Regions from separate parts of the Nonomuraea sp. NPDC004702 genome, predicted to be linked through region 2. Evidence: riboswitches for the same ligand, from Rfam matches in the RefSeq annotation. Region 2 holds a riboswitch; each other region holds the start of a gene.
What was found. Region 2 has a riboswitch for cyclic di-AMP ahead of ACWEJ6_RS31875 (coiled-coil domain-containing protein). Riboswitches for the same ligand answer to the same signal wherever they lie in the genome.

Region 1 (7,477 bases), on a different contig from region 2:
CGCCGATGAGTGCACGCATGTTCGTCATGCCCGTGACCCTAGGAAGAGTTACTCTCTTTCAGTAAGTAGGCACCTGGAAGTGCGTAACACACAGCGAGGAGTGAGACGGTGGCCACCACGACGGCGGCGCAGCGGCGTGACCAGGCGAGACTCGCCTTCGACGCCTACTTCGCCGAATGCCCTTCCCGCAAGCTGCTCGACCGGCTCAGCGACAAATGGGTCACGCTGGTGCTCAGCTCGCTGGCCTCCGGCGAGCGCCGCTACAGCGACCTGGCCCGGCACATCGCGGGGGTCAGCCAGAAGATGCTCACCCAGACCCTGCGCGGCCTGGAGCGCGACGGCCTGGTGGCGCGCCGGATCACGCCGCAGGTGCCGGTGCGCGTCGACTACGCGCTCACCCCGCTGGGCCAGAGCCTGATGCCGCTGGTCACCGCCATCAAGGCGTGGGCCGAGGAGCACATCGAGGACGTCGAGGCCGCCAGGGAACGCTACGACGCTACCGCCTGAGCCGCACCGGCAGCCGGGCCAGCCCGCGCAGCACCACGTTCTCCTTGTACGGCGGATCCGGATCGGCGGCCTCCATCTTCGGCGCCGCCGCGGCCAGCGCCGACAGCGCGATCTCGCCCTCCATCCTGGCCAGCGTCGCGCCCAGGCAGAAGTGCAGGCCGAGCCCGAAGGCCAGGTGGCGGCCGGGCTCGCGGCCGGGGTCGAACCGGTCGGGATCGGCGAACGCGGCGGGGTCGCGATTGGCCGCGCCGATCGGCACGAGCACGGCCGAGCCCGCGGGCACCGGCGTCCCGCCCAGTTCCCGGTCCTCCAGCGCGATCCTGGAGGTGAGCTGGACCGGCGGATCGAAGCGCAGCACCTCCTCCACGACCTCCCTCGGGCGCTCGGCGGCGCGGTGCAGCAGGTCGTGCCGCAGCAGGTTCAGCACGCCGTTCGCGATGAGGTTGACGGTGGTCTCGTGGCCGGCCACGAGCAGCAGCACGCAGGTCGCCAGCAACTCGGCCTCGGTGAGCTCCTCGACGTGTGCGAGGGCGCTCAGGAGGTCCTCGCCGGGACGCTCGCGTCGCCGTGCGATCAGGTGGCGGAAGTAGTCGCGGAACTCGTTCCTGGAACGCTCCGTTTCCGACATGAGGGCGTCTGTCAGCATCGGGTCAAGTCCGCGGGCAAGGGCCTCGCTCCATCCGCGGAAGCGGTCGTGGTCCTCCGGCGGCACCCCGAGCATCTCGCTGATCACCATCACCGGCAGCGGGTACGCGAAGCCGGAAATCAGCTCCGCCTCCTCCGGCAGCCGCCCGATCAGGTCGGCGGTGATCGCCTCGATCCGCGGCCTGAGGCGGGCCACCATGCGCGGCGTGAACGCGCGGCTGACCAGAGCACGCAACCGGGTGTGATCGGGCGGGTCCATGAGCAGGAACGACCTGCCGGGCTGACCTGCCTCTTCCTGCGCGGACGGGGACGTTCCGTGACCGAACCCGGGGTCGCGCAACACGGCCGCGCACCACTCGTACGTGGTCACGACGAGCAGCCCGCCGCGCGTTCTGAAGATCGGCCCGGCGGCTCGCAGCTCGCGATATCGGACGTACGGATCGCGCACAAATTGCGGATCCGAGGGATCAAAACCCAGCACGTCGGTGGCGCTCATCGGAGGTGGAACCGGGCCGCCGAATTGATCGTTTGGACCGTTCATAGCGGACCACGGCGTGCCAACATATGCGGAGTACGTCACATATAAGTGATCATGTCAATAGCACTGGTCAAGGGCGCCGATTGTGGCGCTTGACGACCTTTCCGCGATGCGTTTACCTTCACCGAGACGAGCGGCTTTGCTTCGCCTGAAAGGTCCGAGTTCTGCTGTTTGGGGGAGGGCTCCCGGTGGATGTGCTCACAGAAGGCGTTGAGCTGAGCCACGCGGATTTGGCGTTACTGGCCGAGCTGGCCAGGGGAGTGACGGTCGATCGGGTCGGCAGGCGGCTGGACATCAGCGGACGGACCGTACGGCGCAGGCTGAGGGGCATCTGCGACCGCATCGGGGTGGCCACGGCGATCGAGGCCGTGGCATGGGCGGCGCGCCGCCAGCTCATCTAGCGGCGCTCATCTGGTGGCGCTCATCATCCAGTGACGCTGGGCGAACCGGCGCTGGGCGAAGTGGCGCTGGGCGAACCGGCGCGCGGGTCAGTCCGCGATGCGCACGCCGCCGGCGAACGGCCGCCCGCCGATCGGGGCGACCCGCACGACGTCACCCGTCCGCGGAGCGTGGACCATCATGCCGCCGCCGATGTAGATGCCGACGTGGTGCAGGTCGCTGTAGAAGAACACCAGGTCGCCGGGGCGCAGCTGGTCGCGGCTGACCTGCCTGCCGGCCGTCCACTGGTCGCCGGTGTAGTGGGGGAGCGAGATGCCCACGCGCTGGTAGGCGGCCATCACCAGCCCGGAGCAGTCGTAGGAGCGCGGCCCTTCGGCGCCCCACACGTACGGCTTGAGCTGCTGGGTGAGGGCCCACTTGACGGCCTGGGCGGCCTTGCCGTCGCCGATGACCGGCAGGTTGACGCGCACGGCCCGGGTGCCGGGACGGCCCGCCTCGCCGACGGCCCGCCGGTAGAGGTTGCTCTCGACCTTGGTGACCAGCTTGGTGATCTTCGAGCGCCTGCTCTCCAGATCGGTGACGAGCTTCTGGACCTCGGCGATGCGGGTCTTGGCGCCGGCCCTGGCCCGCTCGGCGGCCTCCATGGCCCTGGCGAGCTGGTTGACCTCCTCGCCCTGCTGCTGTTCGAGCGCGTACGTGGTCGCGGCCCGGTCGAGGAAGGTCTCGGGGTCGCCGGACTGGGCGAAGGCCAGGGCCTTGTCCAGGCCGCCGGTGATGTAGGCGTTCTGGGCGAGCAGTGAGGCCCTGGCGCGCTTGGCGGCCAGGTCGGACTCGCTGGTGGCCAGGATCTTCTGGGCGGAGTCGTTGGCCTTCTGGGCGGCCTTCAGCCGTTCGCGCTGCTCGTTGTACTGCTCGGCCAGCGTCTCGATCTCTTCGTGCAGCTTCTCCACCTGGTCGGAGAGCTCGGAGAGCGACGGCTTCGGGTCGGCGGCGGCGGAGCCGACGGGGACGGCGAACAGCATCGCGGCGACGGTGACGCCGATGACGCCGAGGCGGTGTGCGCGCCTGGCCTGCTCCTGGGGGCGGGCGTGCCTGCCCCCGGACGTCCCCGAGCGGTCGAACGTCCGCTTCACCAACCGAGCTCCTCTCATCGACGCCGGCCGGGTTAGCTGACGGGTTCGGGCCGGAGCAGCCCTACCGAGATGGTCGGATTCACCCCAAGTGGTGGCGCCAGGTGCTCGCCGCCGTTGGTTCCCCGGCTTCCCTTGCGGGAATTGGGCGTGTCTTTCCGCGCGCATTACGCGGAGAACATCGTCGCTGGACACTAATGCACTCCGGGTTCACGCTCAACCGGAACTGCCGAGTCTGTAGAGGTTTCACAACTGAAGGGTCACAAGGTGATCTCGTGGGTAGCCGTACGGAAGCGGGCTTCTGCACCTTTTGTCCAGCATTCGGGGTGCTGAGGTCTGGAGGAAAGCTCCAAGTCGGCCCGTGTTCACCTGACCACGGGATGTGATGAGATGCCCGAGACGTGGGATTTAGGGCCGAGCCGTAATGAGATCTGTACCCTGGAGAGCCATGGAGCAGGTGGCCGAAGTGGCAGTCCCCGAGACCGCGGTCGTGGTCAGGCGTGCGCGCACGCCCGACGTGCGTGCGATCAGGCGTCTCGTGGACACCTACGCGGGCGCGGGGCCGCGGCTCCTGGAGAAGGCCACGGTCACGCTGTACGAGGACGTCCAGGAGTTCTGGGTGGCCGAGCGGGGCGGGGAGGTCGTCGGCTGCGGCGCGCTCCACGTGCTCTGGGAGGACCTCGCCGAGGTCCGTACGGTGGCCGTCGATCCCGCGTGCCGGGGGCTGGGCGTGGGGCGGCGGATCGTCTCGGCACTCGTCCGGCAGGCGAAGGATCTGGGACTGCGGCGTGTATTCTGTCTGACTTTTGAGGTCGACTTCTTCGCGAGGCACGGTTTCCGCCCCATCCAGGGCACACCGGTCTCACCCGAGGTCTACGCCGAGTTGCTGGCCTCGTACGACGAGGGTGTGGCGGAGTTCCTTGATCTGGAACACGTCAAACCGAACACCCTTGGCAACACCCGCATGCTGCTGCATCTGACATCGGGTGACGCGGACCTTGACCACTTGGAAAGGTGATTGTTGATACCTATGTCGATACGTTGGGCAGCACAGGCATGTGTCCTGACACGTGCCACATGCGCACTCGAAGCGAGGTGACACGGTGAGCACCGGACAGCCGCCGTACCCACAGGACGATTCCGGCGAGAACCCCGAGTACGGCCAGCACCACGGCCGTCGGCCCGGTGAGCCCGACCCGGACGTGACTGTGGTCGGCTACCGGGCGGACGATGCCTTCGGCCAGCCCCCATACGGTCAGCAGCAGCAACAGGGCTATGGCCAGCAACAGCAGTACGGCCAGCAACAGCAGCAGTACGGCCACCAGCAGGGCTACGGCCAGCAGCCCCAGTACGGCCAGCAGGCCGCCCCGGGTCAGCAGGGCTACGGCCAGCAGCAGGGCTACGGCCAGCAGCCGCAGTCCTCGGGCCAGCAGTACACGCAGCCCGGCTACGGCCAGGAGGCCCAGTACGGCCAGCAGGCCGCCTCGGGTCAGCAGGGCTACGGCCAGCAGCCGCAGTCCTCCGGCCAGCAGTACACGCAGCCCGGCTACGGCCAGGAAGCCCAGTACGGCCAGCAGGGTTACGGCCAGCAGCCCGCCTCCGGCCAGCAGTACGCCCAGCCCGGCTACGGCCAGCAGGCCGCTTCGGGTCAGCAGGGCTACGGCCAGGAGGCCCAGTACGGCCAGCAGGCCGCATCGGGTCAGCAGGGTTACGGCCAGCAGCAGTACGGCCAGCAGCCGCAGTCGCTACCCGACTACGGCCAGCAGCAGGGCTACGGTCAGGACGCCCAGTACGGCCAGCAGGCCGCCTCGGGCCAGCAGGGTTACGGTCAGCAGCCGCAGTCCTCGGGCCAGCAGTACGCCCAGCCCGGCTACGGCCAGCAGGCCGCCTCCGGTCAGCAGGGTTACGGCCAGGAGGCCCAGTACGGCCAGCAGGGCTACGGCCAGCAGCCGCAGTCCGACTACGGTCAGCAGCAGGGCTACGGCCAGGACGCCCAGTACGGCCAGCAGGGCGGCTACGCCCAGCAGCAGTACGGCGACCAGCAACAGGGTTACGGCCAGCAGTACGGCGACCAGCAGCAGTACGGCCAGGCATACGGCCAGCAGCAGCAGTCGCAGCCCTACGGCCAGCCCGGCTACGGCCAGCCCTACGGTCAGCCCGTCGGCGTGCAGCCTCCGGGCGCTCCGGCCCCCCTGGCGGAGTGGTGGCAGCGTCTGGTCGCGAGGATCGTCGACGGCGTCATCCTCGGCGTCGTGAACTTCGTGGTCAGCCTCATCCTGGGCCTGCTCGCGGTCGGTTACGACTCGGCGACCGGCCTGACTTCCGGCCTCTTGTCCCCCTTCGTCATCATCCTCCTGTCGGCGATCGTGACGACCGCCGTCTGGGTGTGCTACGAGTTCTTCCTGACGAAGATGAACGGCCAGACGGTCGGCAAGATGGTCATGGGGATCAAGGTCGTGCCGGTGGGCCAGGCCCTGCCTCCGGGCGGGCTCGCGTCCGACCTGGCGATCAAGCGCGCCGGCGTCACCTGGGGCGGCTACATCCTGAGCTGGATCCCGTTCCTCGGCCCGCTGCTCGCCTGGGCGTGCGTCGCGGTCAACGGCGCCTCGCAGCTGTGGGACAAGCCGCTGCAGCAGACGTTCGCGGACAAGTTCGCGGGCACGGTGGTCGTGAAGATCAAGTAATCCCGCGTCAGCGTAAAACAGGGGCCGGCTTCCCGCCGGCCTCTGTTTTGTGTGTGCGGGGCGTACCAATATGGGGGGTACGACCGCCGACCGCGTGAGGTGGGATATGGCCGGGACACCGTCGTGGCCGGGCGCCGTGCCCGCGGAATGGTGGGAACGCCTCGCCGCCCGCTTCATTGAGGCCCTGGTCTTCGGGGTCTTCTATTACATTCTGTTCATCGCGCTGTGGGGCGCCTTCCGGACTGTCGGGATGGTCGAGGCGTTCGGCGGACGGCTCCCCGGGCTCTTGGCCTGGTTCCTGGCCGGCCTGTGTTATACGGCCTATGACTGGCGGGCCCATTGCCTGCGCCGGCGCACGTTCGGCCAGGCGATCATGAAGATTCGCCTGGCGCCGGACGACCTTCCGCGTGGCGCCCTGCTGAAACGGGCCCTGGTCTATCCCGGGCCTGTCATGCTGATGGGCATTCCGGTGGTCAATCTGCTGGCCGGAATGCTGCTGTTCGGCGTCGGGCTGCTCATCCTGATCGACAAGCCGTTGGAGCGCGGGCCGCATGACAGGCTGGCCGGAACGCGGGTGGTAAAAGATCTTCGTTGAGGCGTCCACACCTGGGAAGATGCCTTTTCGCAAAATTTTCCCTTGATCCGGTAAGGAGCCTGGAGAGACTGGCATTAGGCTATGGGACGTCCGGGTTGCCGGATGTCGGTGCCCCTGCTCCCTGAGGGCGACTGTGTGTGGCTATGGTCGGTTCCGGGTGAGTTGTCACCTAGGCGTCATGAGCGTCCGGCGTGCTCCCGCAGGTCCCGCAGGTCGCGCCGGGATGCGTATTTAGCGCCCCCGAAACCCTGCTAGCCCTGGAGGCGAGGACGAATGGAAGCCGTAACAGACGTATTGTCAGCGCTCATCCCCCCGGTCGTGGTCGGCGGCGCCTTCATCTTTGGCGCGGTGAAGTTGCTGCGATCGGAGGGCGCCGGGCGACGGGCAAACCGCCAGGATCAGGCCGAGAACCAGAACTGATCTGCCAGTCAGCCGAATCCCCGTAGCGCTGAATTGTCTCCGCGCCTTTCCGGGTATATGTTTGGGCGAGCGAATGAAACAATGCTCCGGGAAAGGATTGCGTAGATGGCCAAGCAGATCCAGGAGATTCTCATCGATGACCTCGATGGGGGCGAGGCCAATGAGACGGTCAGCTTCGCTATTGACGGCTCCTCCTATGAGATTGACCTCAGCGACGTTAACGCCAAGAAGCTGAGGGACGCACTCACGCCTTTCGTGCAGCACGCCCGCAGGGCAGGAGCCGTGTCCGCCCGTCGCCGTGGTCGCGGCGGCAACCGTGCGATGAGCCGCGAGAAGAGCTCGGAGATCCGGCAGTGGGCCAAGGCTCACGGCCTGCCGGTCAGCGAGCGCGGCAGGATCGCCTCCACCGTCGTGGAGAAGTACGAAGCGGCTCACTGAGCCTCGTCGAGAGAGCCATCTCCTGACCATGCGCTTATGCCGTTCGCCTAGGACCCCGGCGAGCGCCATAAGCGCATGATCGTTTTTGTGGGGAGTTCGTGAATCCCCGGACCACTTGTTG
Region 2 (7,477 bases):
ACGCCGCAGGACGAGCGGTGGCGGCTGACGGCCTACGAGCGGTACGAACGCGAGGCGCGCCCGCAGCGGGCCGCCGACGTGGTGGTCAGGGCCGACCATCCGGACCGGCCGGCGGTGCTGACGGACGGCTGAGCCCGAGCAGCGCGTCCAGCTCGGCGATCGCCTGGGCGTTGGAGGTGAAGCGCACGGCGTGCAGGCCGGCCGCGCGGGCGCCCTCGACGTACGGCTCGTGGTCGTCGAGGAACACCGTGGCGGCGGGGTCGGCGCCGAGGGCGTCGCAGGCCGTCAGGTAGATGCGCGGATCCGGTTTGCGCACTCCCGCCTCGTGCGAGTAGACGATGTGGTCCACCAGGCCGGCGTAGCCGTACGCGGCCTGCTCGCGTTCCCTGGCGCCGACGAAGCTGTTGCTCACCAGGCCTGTGCGGTAGCGCGGACGCAGGGCGCCCAGGTACGCCATGAGCTCGGTGTTGGGCGTGCCGAGGTACTCCGTCCAGACGTCGTCCATGAACGCCCCGGCGTGCGCGCCGAGCACCTTGGTCACCTCGGCGCCGGCCTGCTCCTCCGTCATCTCGCCGACCGCCCCGGCCAGCCAGGTCGGCTCCAGCCGGGCGTCGATGTGCCCGGCGGGCAGGCCGAGCTTCTCCTCCCACCTGGCCGTCACGCCCAGGGACGGCGTCAGCTCCAGCACCCCGCCGATGTCGCACACGACCGCATCGATTTTCATATGCTCCTCCTGTGAACTGATTCAACCAAGGTAAAGAAGGAACGTGTCCGTGTCCAGACCCTTGACGGCCCACAGTGGCGGCTCAAACTGAAACGGTGATCCCTGGCAACTGGTACAACATCGTTCCCGATCTTCCCGTGCCGCCTCCGCCGCCGCTGCATCCCGGCACCCGCCGTCCCGTCGGGCCGGACGACCTCGCGCCGCTGTTCCCCATGGAGCTCATCGCGCAGGAGGTCAGCGGCGACCGCTACGTGCCCATCCCCAAGGAGGTCATCGACGTCTACCGGCTGTGGCGACCCACACCGCTGATCAGGGCGCACCGGCTGGAGAAGGCCCTCGACACGCCGGCCCGCATCTACTACAAGTACGAGGGCGTCTCACCGGCCGGGTCGCACAAGGCGAACACCGCCGTGCCGCAGGCGTACTACAACGCCAAGGAGGGCGTGCGGCTGCTGACCACGGAGACCGGCGCGGGACAGTGGGGGTCGGCTCTGGCGTTCGCCTGCGCCCAGTTCGACGTCGAATGCCGGATCTGGATGGTTCGGGCGTCCTACGACCAGAAGCCGTACCGGCGCTCGCTCATGCGCGTGTACGGCGCCACCGTCCACCCCAGCCCCTCCCCCCTCACCGGCGCGGGCAGCAAGGCCCTGGCGGACGACCCCGCCTCCCCCGGCAGCCTGGGGCTGGCGATCAGCGAGGCGGTCGAGGTGGCCGCCGCGAACCCCGAGGCCCGGTACGCGCTCGGCTCGGTGCTCAACCACGTCCTCATGCATCAGACGGTGATCGGCGAGGAGGCCCTGGCCCAGCTGCCCGAGCTGCCGGACCTGGTCATCGGCTGCACCGGCGGCGGCTCCAACTTCGCCGGCCTGGCCTTCCCCTTCCTGCGGGAGAAGCTGGCCGGACGGATCGGCACCCGATTCAGGGCGGTCGAGCCGGCCGCCTGCCCGTCGTTCACCCGCGGCGTGTACGCCTACGACTTCGGCGACACCGCCGGGCTGACGCCGCTGCTGAAGATGCACACCCTCGGGCACTCCTTCGTCCCCGACCCGATCCACGCCGGCGGGCTGCGCTATCACGGCATGGCGCCGCTGCTGTCCCACATGTACGAGCTGGGGCTGTTCGAGGCGGTGACCCGTACCCAGAGCGAGTGCTTCGAGGCGGGTGTGCGCTTCGCGCGGACCGAGGGCATCGTCCCGGCCCCCGAGCCCACGCACGCGCTGGCCGAGACCATCGCCGAGGCGCTGCGCTGCAAGGAGAGCGGCGAGGAGAAGGTGATCCTCACCGCGCTGTGCGGGCACGGCCACTTCGACCTGGCCGCCTACGACCGCCATCTGGCCGGCGAACTGGAGGACTACTCGCTTCCGCAGGAGCGCCTCGACCAGGCGCTCACCGAGCTGCCCGGCTGAGATGACACGGGTGGCCGCGAGATCCGCGGCCACCCGTGTTCAGTTCGCGTTCGGGCGCTTCCTGTGGTTCGCCTTCTTCTTCTTGCGCCCCCTGCCCTTGCGTGCACGCTTCGCCATGGGCTCACCTCCAGCGGTCGGGATCGTGACCTTCAAGGTCTCCCCTGCCCGCGGGCCGCACAAGCGATACGCCGTGACCTAACATTCCTCAACAATCTCGTGTCATAATTTGGTGGAATCTGTTGGAAGGGGTGGGCGTGCTCGCACAGCAGCGTCAGCAGACGATCCTCGAACGCGTACGCAGCAGCGGCGGCGTCCGGGTGGCCGACCTCGTGCGCGAGCTCGGCGTCTCCGACATGACGATACGCCGCGACCTTGAGGTGCTGGCCGAGCGCGGGCTGCTGGAGAAGGTCCACGGCGGCGCGACGGCCCTCGGCCCCGGCTCGACCGAGGAGCCCGGCTTCACCGCCAAGTCCGCCCGCCAGCAGCAGGAGAAGGAGGCCATCGCGCGGCACGCGGCCACCCTCGTCCGGCCGGGAACCGCCGTGGCCCTCTCCGCCGGCACCACCACATGGGCGCTGGCCCACCACCTCGTCGCGGTGCCCGAGCTGACCGTGATCACCAACTCGATCCCCGTCGCCGACGTCTTCCACCGCAACCCGCGCGCCGACCGCACGGTCGTGCTGACCGGCGGCGTGCGCACGCCCTCCGACGCGCTCGTCGGCCCCGTGGCGGTGGCGGCCATCCGCCGCCTGCACGTGGACACGCTCTTCCTCGGGGTGCACGGCATGAGCCTGCGCGCCGGGTTCACCACGCCCAACCTGCTGGAGTCCGAGACCGACAGGGAGCTGGTGGCCGCGGCGCACCGCCTGGTGGTCCCCGCCGACCACACCAAGTGGAACACGGTCGGCATCAGCACGATCGCCGAGCTGACCGAGGCCGACGTGGTCATCAGCGACGCGGGGCTGCCCGAGGAAGCACGCACCGAGCTGGCCGAACGGGCCGGAGAACTGATCATCGCGGAGGGCACGCCTTGAAGCGCACCATCACCCACCTGGCAGACGGCCGAGAGCTGATCTACTTCGACCGGCGCGACGACGCCGACCGGAGCGCGATCGACCGGCGGCCGCTCGATCCGCGGCCGGTGGCCTCCGAGCTGCGCTACGACCCGCTGACCGAGGAGTGGATCGCGATCGCCGGCCACCGGCAGACGCGGACGTTCCTGCCGCCGGCCGACGAGTGCCCGTTGTGCCCGTCGTCCGCCACGCGGGCGTCGGAGATCCCGGCCCATGACTATGACGTGGTGGTGTTCGAGAACCGCTTCCCCTCTTTCTCCGGAAATTTTGGGACTTACGGGGATGTCGGCGGCCTGAGTGAGGTGCGGCCGGGTGTCGGGCGGTGTGAGGTGGTGTGCTTCACCTCCGACCACTCCTCCTCCTTCTCCAGGCTCTCCAACGCCCAGGTCAGGCTGGTCATGGAGGCGTGGGCCGACCGCACGGCCGAGCTGTCCGGCATCGAGGGCGTCGAGCAGGTGTTCTGCTTCGAGAACCGGGGCGAGGAGATCGGCATCACGCTCCCCCACCCGCACGGGCAGATCTACGCCTATCCCTACGTGACCCCGCGCACCAAGCTCCAGCTGGGGGCCGCCTCTCGGCACACGGGTGGCAACCTGTTCGCCGACGTGCTGGCCGCCGAGCAGGCCGCCGGCACGCGGGTGGTGGCCGCCAACGAGCTCTGGACGGCGTTCGTGCCGGCCGCCGCGCGCTGGCCGTTCGAGGTGCACGTGTATCCGCACCGGCAGGTGCCCGACCTGGCGGCGCTGTCGGAGGAGGAGCGGGCCGCGTTCGCGCCGCTGTACACCTCGGTGCTGCGGGCGCTCGACGCGCTGTTCGGGGTCGCGATGCCGTACATCTCGGCCTGGCACCAGGCGCCGGTGCGGTACGGCCGTGAGCTGGCCTACCTGCACCTGGAGCTGTTCAGCATCAGGCGGGCGCCCGGGAAGCTGAAGTACCTGGCGGGCTCGGAGTCGGCCATGGGGGCCTTCGTCAACGACGTGCTGCCGGAGGAGGCGGCACGCATGTTGCGATCACGAATTGATCACTAATTGGTTTCTCATTAAAGTCGCATGACTCGTGATCTACCACTAATATCCCGTTAGACATCGGCCATAACGGTCGTTGTACGCCTAATCCCGGGCGTGTTGCCCGGGAGCCGGGGACCCATCGCATCCGGGGTGAATCCGCGCAAGTGGTAGGGACTGCTCCCGTGCCCGAACCCGTCAGCTAACCCGGCCGGCAGAGGGAGAGGAACAACCACGTGGCGGCTTCGTCCCCCGCGAGTCTTGCCGTCGGTCTCATCACCGCCACCGCCCTGCTCGTCCATCCGGCCGCGGCCTCGGTCTCCGGGGCAGCCGCCGTGGCGGCCGCGCCCAAGCCGTCCGAGGCGCAGCTGCGGGCCCAGCTCAAGGAGCTCAACCGCAAGGTCGACAAGCTCATCGAGGCGTACAACCTCAAGCGGGTCGAGCTGGCCAAGGCCCAGCAGGCCGCCACCGCGGCCCAGCAGCGGCTCGCCGCCGCCGAGCAGGCGCTGGCCACGGCCGAGCAGCGGGTCGCCGAGATCGCCCGGCTGCGCTACCAGAACGGCGACACCTCCCTGCCGGCGTTCATGATGACCCCGGACGGCGGCGGCGCGGCCGTGCTCGAACAGCTCACCGCCGAGCAGCAGGCGGTCGTGGACAGCGTGGCCAAGGCCCGCGACGACCAGAAGAAGGCCGCCACGGCCGCCGCCGCGCTCGCGACGGAGCTGAAGGCGGGCACGGCGGAGGTGGCCGAGCAGCGCGACGACGCCCAGGACGTCATCGACGACATCAAGAAGAAGCTCCAGGACCTGGTGCCGTTCGGGCCGGGCAAGAAGTCCGACGGGAGCTGGGCGCCCGAGCTGCCGGCCGGCTCGGACAACATCACGCCGCGCACCCGGCTGATGCGCGCGCAGGTGCAGAAGAACTTCTCGCTGCCGTACGAGGTGGGCTGCTTCCGGTCCGGCTCCAGCGGCGAGCACCCGCTCGGCCGGGCCTGCGACTTCATGATGAGCACGGGCGGCACCATGCCGAGCGCCGTCAACAACGCCCTCGGCGACCGGCTGGCCGACTGGGCGCTGAAGAACAAGGCCAAGCTGGGCGTCAAGTACGTGATCTGGAAGCAGCGCATCAACCAGGGCTCGGGCTGGCGCGCGATGTCCGACCGCGGCAGCATCACCGAGAACCACTACGACCACGTGCACATCTCGATGAACTAGCCGCGGACCGGCGGCTCAGCGGATGCCGGTGAGCTTGTCGGGGTTGGTGACGGAGTAGACGGCGGCGATCCGGTCGCCCTCGGGCGTGAGATCGACGACGACCACGGCCAGCGGCCCGTCACCGGAGAAGACGAGCGCGCACGGGTCGCCGGCCACCCGCCGGTAGCGCAGGTCCACCGCGCCCGGGGTCAGCGTCGCGGCGACGGACATGAACACCGCCGCGACCTGGTCCCGGCCGTGGACCGGGTGCAGGCTGGTGGCCGGTCCCTTGCCGCCGCCGTCGGTCCACAGGGTCACCTCCGGCGCCAGCACCTCCAGCAGGGCCCGCAGGTCACCGCCGAGGGCGGCCGCGGCGAACCGCTCGGTCACCTCGGCGTGGACGTCGGGCTGGGTCCGGTGACGAGGACGGCGCGCGTGGACGTGGCGGCGCGCGCGGGCCGCGAGCTGCCGGACCGCCGCGGGCGTGCGCCCGAGGATGCCGGCCGTCTCCGGGTGGCTGAAACCGAACACCTCGTGCAGCACGAAGACCGCTCGTTCCAGCGGTGACAGGGTCTCCAGCACGACCAGAACCGCCATCGACAACGACTCCCCGCCCTCGGCGGCGCCTCCGGCGTTGTCGGGGGCCGTGACCAGCGGTTCCGGCAGCCAGGGGCCGACGTAGGTCTCCTGCCGGCGGCTCAGGTCCGCCCGCCGGGCGAGCGCCTGGTTCACCGCGATCCGCACCAGGTAGGCCCGGACGTTCTCCACCGGTCCGGCGTCCGGCCTGCGGTGCCGGGCGGACCAGGCCAGCCATACCTCCTGAAGCACGTCCTCTGTGTCGGCGACGCTGCCGAGCATGTTGTAGACCACCGAGAACAGCAGTTCCCGGTAGCCGAGAAACTGCTCGGTGGCGGCGTCGGCGGGGTGCCGCGGGGTCGGTGTCATGGCGCGCCTCCTCGTCTGTCGCAACCGAAGAGTCCTGACGCGTGGCGATTGTGACATGAAGGCATCAAGCGTGATCTATGCCACTCATGTCACAGTTCCCGGCCGGTTGCCCCTCTGTGGTGGCGTCACGACTCACAAGGGAGAGCTTGGAATGCGTACAGTGATCCGCGACGTCAGGGTGTTCGACGGCGAGCACACCATCGCGACGGCCGACGTGGTGATCGAGGACGGCCTGATCGCCGCGGTCGGCAGCGGGGCCGGCCGCCCGGCCGACGCCGAGGTGGACGGCACGGGCAGGACGCTGCTGCCCGGCCTGATCGATGCGCACACCCACGTGTTCGACGGCAGCCTGGCCCAGGCCCTGCGGTACGGGGTCACCACCGAGCTCGACATGTTCTGCCTGCCGCAGATCCTCGCCGGGCAGCGGCGGCTGGCCGCCGAGAACGACGACGTGGCCGACCTGCGCAGCGCCGGCACGCTGGCCACCGCTCCTGGCGGGCACCCGACCCAGTTGCTGGCGGCCCTGGCGGGCACCGTCCTGGACGGGCTCGACGTCACGGCGCTCGACTTCGTCTCCGACCCGGCGCAGGCGCCGGCGTTCGTCCAGGCCAGGCTGGCCGAGGGGGCCGACTACCTCAAGATCGTCATTGACGACGGCGCCGTGCACGGGGCCGACCTCCCCGTCATGACGGCGGAGGTCGCCGCCGCCCTGGCCGCGGCGGCGCACGAGGCGGGCCTGCTGGTCATCGCGCACGCGATCACCGCCGCCGAGGTGGGGATCGCGCTCGACGCCGGCGTCGACGGCCTGGCTCACGTGTGGACCGACCTGACGCCGGACGACCCGGCCTCGCCGCGCCTGGCCGGGCGGGTGCGCGACCAGGGGGTCTTCGTGGTGACCACGCTGGCCTACTTCGAGGCGATCACGGCTCAGCACGTCGAGACCGCCGACTGCGCCCGTCCGGGCAGCTCCGCCAACGCCGTCGGCGCGCTGCGGGCCCTGCGCCGCGCGGGCGTGCCGCTGCTCGCCGGGACGGACGCCACGCCGTTCGTGCCCGCCCACGGCGCCGGGCTGCACCGCGAGCTGCGGTTGCTCACCGAGGCCGGGCTCGGCGCCGAGGAGGCGCTGGCCGCC
Region 3 (7,477 bases), on a different contig from region 2:
CCCGGCGCTACTGGGAGCGGGCGGGCGTGACCGACCGCGTCTCGCTGACGCTCGGGCCCGCCCTGGAGACGCTGGCCGCCTTCGACGAGCCGATCGACCTGGCCTTCCTCGACGCCGACAAGGGCAACTACCCCGGTTACTACGAGTTGCTGGTCGAGCGGCTGCGCCCGGGCGGCCTGCTGCTGGCCGACAACACGCTGCGCAGCGGCCACGTGGCCGACCCGGCGCGCTCGGAGACGACGACGGTGCAGATCCGCGAGTTCAACGACCTGGTGATCGAGGACCCGCGGGTGAGCGTGGTGATGCTGCCGGTCGCCGACGGGATCACGATGATCAGGAAGAACCACTAGATCGCGGGACGCCGCCGCCGTTACTCTGAGTGATCCTTTGGAAACCCCCGGCAAAGCATGAGGACGGCGGCATGGTCAGGCCCCTGGAAGAGCGCTACCGCACCGTGCGCGAACTGTTCCCCGAGTTCCGCATCGAGACGGTCCAGGGCCGGATCGTGGTGAACGAGCCGGGCACCTGGCAGCACAACACGATCCTGTCCCGGACGTTGTTCCAGCTCGCCGCCGCGGCGGCGGTCCGGGGCTGGGAGATCTGGCCGAACATCACCGTCTACCTGGGCCCCGGCCACGATCTCTACGTGCCCGACCTGGCGGTGGTCCCGCGCCGGCCGCGTCTGCACGAGGAGCACGCCGTCCACGGCGCCTCGACGATCCTGCTCGTGGACGTCGTCTCGGTGGCCACGACGTACGACGTGCACTTCGTCAAGACGGGCGGTTACGCGCGCGGCGGGGTGCCGCTCTACCTGGTGATCGACCCGTTCCAGCGGCTGGTGACACTGTTCGGCGGGCCGGGCGGGCCGCGCTACCGCAGCGAGAACGTCGTCTCCCTGGGCGAGCCGGTGTTCCTGCCCGACCCGTGGAACCTCCACGTCGACACCGCGGCCCTGACGGAGGCCGGCGCCTGAGACGCCGGCCGTCCGCGCGGCTCTAGCCGATCTTGTGGATCCAGTTGCGGGTGTCGGGACGGGCGCCGTACTGGATGCCGACGAGCTCCTCGCGCACCCGCATCGTCACCGGGCCGGGGGTGCCGTCGGCGATGGTCCAGGCGCGGTCGTCGCCCCTGACCGAGCCCACCGGCGTCACCACGGCGGCGGTGCCGCAGGCGAACACCTCGGTCAGCTCGCCGGAGGCGCAGGCGGACTCCCACTCGTCCACCGAGACCAGCCGCTCCTCGGCCTCCAGGCCGAGGTCGCCGGCCATCTCCAGGATCGACTCCCGGGTGATGCCGGGCAGCAGGGTGCCGGTGAGCGCCGGGGTGACGAGCTTGTTGCCGAAGACGAAGAACAGGTTCATCCCGCCCATCTCCTCGACGTACTCGTGCTTGTGGGCGTCGAGCCAGACGACCTGGTCGCAGCCGTTGTCGACGGCCTGGCGCTGGGCGACGAAGGCGGCGGCGTAGTTGCCGCCGCACTTGGCGAAGCCGGTGCCGCCGGGCGCGGCGCGCGTGTACTCGGTGGACAGCCAGACCGAGACGGGCTTGATGCCGCCGCTGAAGTACGAGGCCGCCGGCGAGGCGATCACCATGTACTTGTAGGTCTTCGACGGGTAGTTGACGCCGAGCCCGGCCTGCGTGGCGAACATGAACGGGCGCAGGTAGAGGCTGTGGCCCTCGGTGGTCGGCACCCACTCCTTGTCGGCCGAGACCAGCAGCTCCAGCGACTCCACGAACGCCTCCTCCGGCAGTTCGGGCATGGCCATGCGCTCGGCCGAGCGGTTGAAGCGGGCGGCGTTCGCGTACGGCCGGAAGGTCGCGATCGAGCCGGAGATCTGCCGGTACGCCTTCAGGCCCTCGAACAGCTCCTGCGCATAGTGGAAGACCGAGGTCGCGGGGTCGAGCGAGAGCGGCCCGTACGGCATGAGCCGGGCGTCGTGCCAGCCCTCGCCGTCGGTGTAGTCGATCGAGATCATGTGGTCGGTGAAGACCTGCCCGAACCCGGGGTTCGCCAGTACCTGCTCCCGCTCGGCCGCGGTGCGAGCGTGGTCGGAATGCTGCACGTCGAAGCTGAGCTTCTGAGCGATGGTCATGACGGAGGTCCTTCTCTCTACGAATCTGCGACTTCGAAAGCTGATTCTGTTAGCTACTGCCCGCGAGCAGTATTCGTACTTCCTAGTGTCTCGCGATTTGGGATAGCAAGAGGCAGTTGGGGTGGTTAGATCCGGCGAACGCGAAAAAGCGCCTGGCAGTCCGTGTCCGGACCGCCAGGCGCGTGCGGGGCTAGGCGGTCCTAGCCGGCTACTCGCGCGGCGATGTCGTCGCCGATCTCGCTGGTCGTGCGGCCGGCGCGGCCGGTCACCCGCTCGGCGATGTCGGCGGCCACGGCCTGCTCGACCTTGGCGGCCTCGGCGTGCAGGCCGAGGTGGTCGAGGAGCATGCCCACGGACAGGATGGTGGCGGTCGGGTCGGCCTTGCCCTGACCGGCGATGTCGGGCGCGCTGCCGTGCACCGGCTCGAACATGCTCGGCGAGGTGCGCTCGGGGTTGATGTTGCCGCTGGCCGCCAGGCCGATGCCGCCGGCGATCGCGGCGCCGAGGTCGGTGATGATGTCGCCGAACAGGTTGTCGGTGACGATCACGTCGAAGCGCTCGGGCTGGGTGACGAAGAACATCGAGGCCGCGTCGATGTGGCTGTAGTCGGTGGTGACGTCGGGGAACTCCGCGGCCACGCGGTTGACCGTGCGCTGCCAGAGGTCGCCGGCGAAGGTGAGCACGTTCGTCTTGTGGACGAGCGTGAGCTTCTTGCGGGGCCGCGACTGAGCCTTCTGGAAGGCGTACCGCACGACGCGCTCGACGCCGTGGGCGGTGTTCAGCGACTCCTGGGTGGCGATCTCGTGCGGCGTGCCGCGGCGCATGACGCCGCCGGTGCCCGCGTAGAGGCCCTCGGTGCCCTCGCGGACGACGACCATGTCGATGTGCTCGGCGGTGGCGCCGGCCAGCGCGGTCTCGACGCCGGGGAACAGCTTGACCGGCCGCAGGTTGACGTAGTGGTCGAACTCGAACCGGAGCTTGAGCAGCAGGTCGCGCTCCAGGATGCCGGGCGGCACGCTGGGGTCGCCCACGGCGCCGAGCAGGATCGCGTCGTAGCCGCGCAGCTCTTCGAGCACCGCGTCGGGCAAGGTCTCGCCCGTGCGGTGGTAGCGGGCTGCGCCCAGGTCGTAGTGGGTGGGCTCGATCTTCGTGCCCACGGCCTCCAGGACCTTGAGCCCTTCGGCTACGACCTCGGCGCCGATGCCATCCCCGGGGATGACGGCCAGGCGGATGTTACGCGACTCCATGGGCGGTACCTTACCGGCTCGTCTCGGCTGACGAACACATCATCTCAACAACCGGACAATCCGTTTTGGGGGGATTGCGACCTTTTGACCGTTTCGTTAGAGTCCGACGAGCCTAATCCGCGCAGCCGCTGCGTGGAGCCGGGGACCCACCTTTCCCCCCGGGGCGAATCGGCTGCGCCTCCCCCCGAGGAGCCGCCGTAGGGCTACTTCCAGGCCCGAGCCCGTCAGCTAACCCGGTCGGCCACGTGGAAGGACAGTCCCCTGTCTAGCATCGCCATCCTTGTGGCGGTGGCAGCGGGCGCAGCAGGTCTCGTGCCTGCCGCCCCCGCGGCTCCCGCCGCTCCGGCCGCTCCGGCCGCCCCCACCCCCTCCATCACCCTCACCGGCCCCCAGGTGAAACAGGTCCAGGAACGGCACGCGCCGAAACCGGCCTGGAAGGTCGCCCTCGAATACGCCATGGACAAGCGCGGCACCCCGTACGTGTGGGGCGGCGCCAGCGAACGGGGCTACGACTGCTCGGGCCTCATGCTCCGGGCCTACGAGGACGCCGGCATCGAGCTCCCCAGAACCGCCGCGGAGCAGTACGGCGCCTTCTCCAGGAAGATCGCCTGGAAGGATCTCAAGCCAGGCGACCTGGTGTTCTTCAGCGGCCTCGGCCACGTCGGCATGATCTCCAAGCCCGGCTACATGGTCCACTCCCCCCACACCGGCGACGTGGTGAAGGAGGAACGCCTGTCGCAGTGGCGCAGGCAGGCCTTCGTCGGCGCGGTACGCCCCGACCCCAAGGGCGTCAAGCGCTGGGCCGACTACAAGCAGCTCCAGAAGGCCCCCGCCCCGGCCATGCTCACCGCGACCCTGTGACGACGACCTTCCCCGGGGCGTGCCCCTCCTCCTGGTAGCGGACGGCCGCCGGGAGCTCGCCGAAGGGGAAGGTCCGGTCGATGACCGGGGTGACCGCGCCCTGCTCGATCAGCCCGGTCAGCGTCAGCAGGTTCGCCCTGTTGCTCCCGCAGCGGACGACGTCCGCCCTGACGATCCGCTGCGGGACGAAGGGCCCCGACGCGAGCGCGGCGAACATGTGGCCGGCCGGCTGCACCCAGCGGCCGGCCGGCCCGCCGACCAGCACGTACGTGCCCTTCCTGGTCAGCACGCGGCGACAGTCCGCCAGCCGGCGGCCGCCCGCCACGTCGAGCAGCAGGTCGAAGCGCCGGCCCGAGGCCGCGAAGTCCTCCTTGGTGTGGTCGATGACGTCGTCCGCGCCGAGCGAGCGGACCAGGTCCGCGTTCCGCCCGCTGCACACGCCCGTGACGTGCGCCCCCAGCGCCTTGGCGAGCTGCACGGCGAACGTGCCCACGCCGCCGGACGCGCCGTTGACCAGCACCTTCTGGCCCGGCTGGAGGCGTCCCTCGTCGCGCAGCGCGATCAGCGCGGTGTTGGCCGCCATCGGCACCGCCGCCGCCTGCTCGAACGACAGGCCCGCCGGTCTGGGCGCCACCTCGCCCTGCCGCAGGCAGACGTACTCGCCGAAGCCGCCCCCGAGTGACATCGCGTACACCTCGTCGCCGGGACGGAACAGCGTGACGTCCTTGCCGGCCGCCTCGACCTCCCCCGCCACGTCGGCCCCGAGGACGGCGATGCGCGGCCGGCGCAGCCCGACCCCGCCGCCCATGACCCTGGCCAGGTACGGCTCCCCCCGCATGAAGTGCCAGTCGTAGGGCTGCACGGACGTGGCCCGCACCCGGACCAGCACCTCGTCGTCGCGCGGCACGGGCCGCTCGACGTCGGTCAGGACGAGCTGGTCGGGCGAGCCGAACGAGCGCAGGACGTACGCCTTCATCGTTTTCTCCCTCGTGCCGCTGATGTGCCGCCAGTGTGGGCCTGACCTGCGCGGACGCTCAACGGTCGAAAGGCGACGGCTCGATGGCCGAAAGTACGACGGCCCGCCCGCCGATGGTGCGAACCAGGACCGGCCGTCCGCGCGATGACCGGGCACGGGCGTGGGCGGCACGCTCTCAGGCATGAGATGGATCGCACCCGCCGGGCTGCTCGCGCTCAGCGTCGTCCCGCTGGTCGCCGGCGCAATCCGGGTGACCGAACTGGCCGCCGGCGCCCCCGTGACCGCGGACAACGCGCGCTTCTTCGCCATGCCCGTGCCGGTGTTGCTGCACATCCCGGCTTCCCTGGTGTTCTGCGTCCTCGGCACGTTCCAGTTCCAGGCCCGGTTCCGGGCCGGGCGGCCGGGGTGGCACCGCGCGGCGGGGCGGGTGCTGGTGGCGTGCGGGCTGGTCGCGGCGCTGTCGGGGGTGTGGCTGACGCTCTTCTCCGACCTTCCCGCCGGCGACGGGATGTTGCTGGCCGCCTTCCGGCTGCTGTTCGGGACGGCCATGGCCGCCTGCCTCCTGCTCGGCCTGGCCGCGATCCGGCGGCGCGACGTGGCCCGGCATCGCGCCTGGATGACCCGCGGGTACGCGATCGGGCTCGGCGCGGGCACGCAGGCGTTCACCCTGGCGTTCGGGCTGGCCGCCTTCGGGCCGCCCGGCGAGCTCGGCCGGGCGCTGCTCGTCGGCGCGGGCTGGGTGATCAACCTGGCGGTGGCCGAGTGGGCCGTCCGCAGAGCCCGCAGAGTCCGTGGAGGTCGCGGAGGTCGCGGAGGTCGCGGAGGTCAGGTGCGTACGCGGTCGGTCTCGTAGGCCCACATGGCGATCTCGACGCGGTTGCGCACGCCGAGCTTGGTCATCAGGCTCGCGACGTGGCTCTTGACCGTGCTGAGCGAGATGTGCAGCTCGCGGGCGATCTCGCTGTTGGTCCGGCCGCGGGCCACGGCGCGCAGGATCTCCTCCTCGCGGCCGGTGAGCGCCTCGATCGGCTGCGCGGGCGCCTCCGTACGCCCGGCTCCGGCGAACGCGGCCAGCAGGCGCGCGGTCACGCTCGGGGCGATGAGCGCCTCGCCGCCGGCCGCCGCGGTCACCGCCTGGGCGAGCAGCGCCGGGCCGGCGTCCTTGAGCAGGAAACCCCTGGCTCCGGCGCGCAGGGCGGCGTAGACGTACTCGTCGAGGTCGAACGTGGTGATCACGACCACCGCCATGGGGTCGGCGACGTCGGGCCCGGCCAGCTCGCGGGTGGCCGCGATGCCGTCGAGGCCGGGCATGCGGATGTCGAACAGGCACACGTCGGGGCGCAGGCGGCGGGCCAGCTCGACGGCCCGCCTGCCGTCGCCGGCCTCGCCGACGACCTCGATGCCGGGCTGGGCGTCGAGAATCATCCTGAGCCCGGTACGGGCGATCTCCTGGTCGTCGGCCACCAGCACCCGGATGGCCGCCGTGCCCTCCGGGTCGCTTCCCGCGGCCTCCCGCCGGGCGTTCATGCCGCTTTCTTCCGCGCTCACGCGGCCTCCCGCCGGGCGTTCATGCGGTCTCCTTCGGCAGGACGGCGGTGACCGTCCAGCCCCGGTTGGGGTTGGGGCCCGCCTCGCAGGTGCCGCCGAGCAGGGCGGCGCGTTCGATCATGCCGATCAGGCCGTACCCGGGAGCGGCGACCCCGCCGGCGCGGTCACCGTCGTCGCTCACCGTCAGGCGTACGGCGGCGTCGTCGGCGGTGACCCGGACGGTGATGTGGGTGGCGTGACGGGCGTGCCGCCGGGCGTTGGTGATCGACTCCTGGGCGATACGGTAGAGCGCCGCGCCGGCCGAGGGCGGCAGGTCGCCGAGCCCGTCCGCGATCTCCACCTCGACGGCCGGGCCGACGCGCGGGCGTCCGGCGAGCCGCCGCAGGTCGTCGAGGTGGCGGCCCGGGGTCAGCTCCGCCGGCTCGTTCCTGCGCAGCACCCGGACCATGGCCCGCATCTCGGCGAGCGTGCGCGACGCCTCGGCCTCGATCACCCGCAGCGCGTCGGTGGCCGCGCCCGGCTCGGAGGCGGCGGTGGCCAGGCCCGCCTGGGCGCGGATGGCCATGGCCGAGACGTGGTGGGCGACGGTGTCGTGCAGGTCACGGGCGAGCTGTTCGCGTTCGAGCAGTTTGACCTGGTCGAGCTCGCGCAGCCGCGCGCCGGCGCGGTAGCGGAAGGCGCTGCCCAGCCCGACGGTCGCGACCAGCACCCCGAGCGCCGGGACGACGTCGCCGGGCGCCATGCGGCCGGAC

Region 1: another riboswitch for cyclic di-AMP. It lies ahead of ACWEJ6_RS15075 (C40 family peptidase); the one in region 2 lies ahead of ACWEJ6_RS31875 (coiled-coil domain-containing protein).
Region 3: another riboswitch for cyclic di-AMP. It lies ahead of ACWEJ6_RS01555 (C40 family peptidase); the one in region 2 lies ahead of ACWEJ6_RS31875 (coiled-coil domain-containing protein).

Annotation. Positions count from the first base shown of each region.
Region 1 covers NZ_JBSGCE010000009.1:232,062-239,538, forward strand. Annotated here, with positions in the region: gene ACWEJ6_RS15055 (NADP-dependent oxidoreductase) at 1-28, opposite strand, end outside; gene ACWEJ6_RS15060 (winged helix-turn-helix transcriptional regulator) at 109-507, shown strand; gene ACWEJ6_RS15065 (cytochrome P450) at 497-1,600, opposite strand; gene ACWEJ6_RS15070 (helix-turn-helix domain-containing protein) at 1,879-2,091, shown strand; gene ACWEJ6_RS15075 (C40 family peptidase) at 2,179-3,222, opposite strand; cyclic di-AMP (ydaO/yuaA leader) riboswitch at 3,229-3,380, opposite strand; gene ACWEJ6_RS15080 (amino-acid N-acetyltransferase) at 3,668-4,237, shown strand; gene ACWEJ6_RS15085 (RDD family protein) at 4,323-5,903, shown strand; gene ACWEJ6_RS15090 (RDD family protein) at 6,010-6,498, shown strand; gene ACWEJ6_RS15095 (histone-like nucleoid-structuring protein Lsr2) at 7,024-7,356, shown strand.
Region 2 covers NZ_JBSGCE010000031.1:4,132-11,608, forward strand. Annotated here, with positions in the region: gene ACWEJ6_RS31845 (uridine kinase) at 1-132, shown strand, start outside; gene ACWEJ6_RS31850 (HAD family hydrolase) at 86-724, opposite strand; gene ACWEJ6_RS31855 (TrpB-like pyridoxal phosphate-dependent enzyme) at 799-2,130, shown strand; gene ACWEJ6_RS31860 (50S ribosomal protein bL37) at 2,170-2,247, opposite strand; gene ACWEJ6_RS31865 (DeoR/GlpR family DNA-binding transcription regulator) at 2,385-3,164, shown strand; gene galT (galactose-1-phosphate uridylyltransferase) at 3,161-4,231, shown strand; cyclic di-AMP (ydaO/yuaA leader) riboswitch at 4,300-4,438, shown strand; gene ACWEJ6_RS31875 (coiled-coil domain-containing protein) at 4,444-5,421, shown strand; gene sigJ (RNA polymerase sigma factor SigJ) at 5,437-6,345, opposite strand; gene ACWEJ6_RS31885 (amidohydrolase family protein) at 6,497-7,477, shown strand, end outside.
Region 3 covers NZ_JBSGCE010000001.1:309,315-316,791, forward strand. Annotated here, with positions in the region: gene ACWEJ6_RS01535 (O-methyltransferase) at 1-350, shown strand, start outside; gene ACWEJ6_RS01540 (Uma2 family endonuclease) at 422-973, shown strand; gene ACWEJ6_RS01545 (branched-chain amino acid aminotransferase) at 996-2,093, opposite strand; gene ACWEJ6_RS01550 (3-isopropylmalate dehydrogenase) at 2,294-3,340, opposite strand; cyclic di-AMP (ydaO/yuaA leader) riboswitch at 3,440-3,598, shown strand; gene ACWEJ6_RS01555 (C40 family peptidase) at 3,653-4,201, shown strand; gene ACWEJ6_RS01560 (NAD(P)-dependent alcohol dehydrogenase) at 4,185-5,177, opposite strand; gene ACWEJ6_RS01565 (DUF2306 domain-containing protein) at 5,359-6,030, shown strand; gene ACWEJ6_RS01570 (response regulator) at 6,003-6,704, opposite strand; gene ACWEJ6_RS01575 (sensor histidine kinase) at 6,745-7,477, opposite strand, start outside.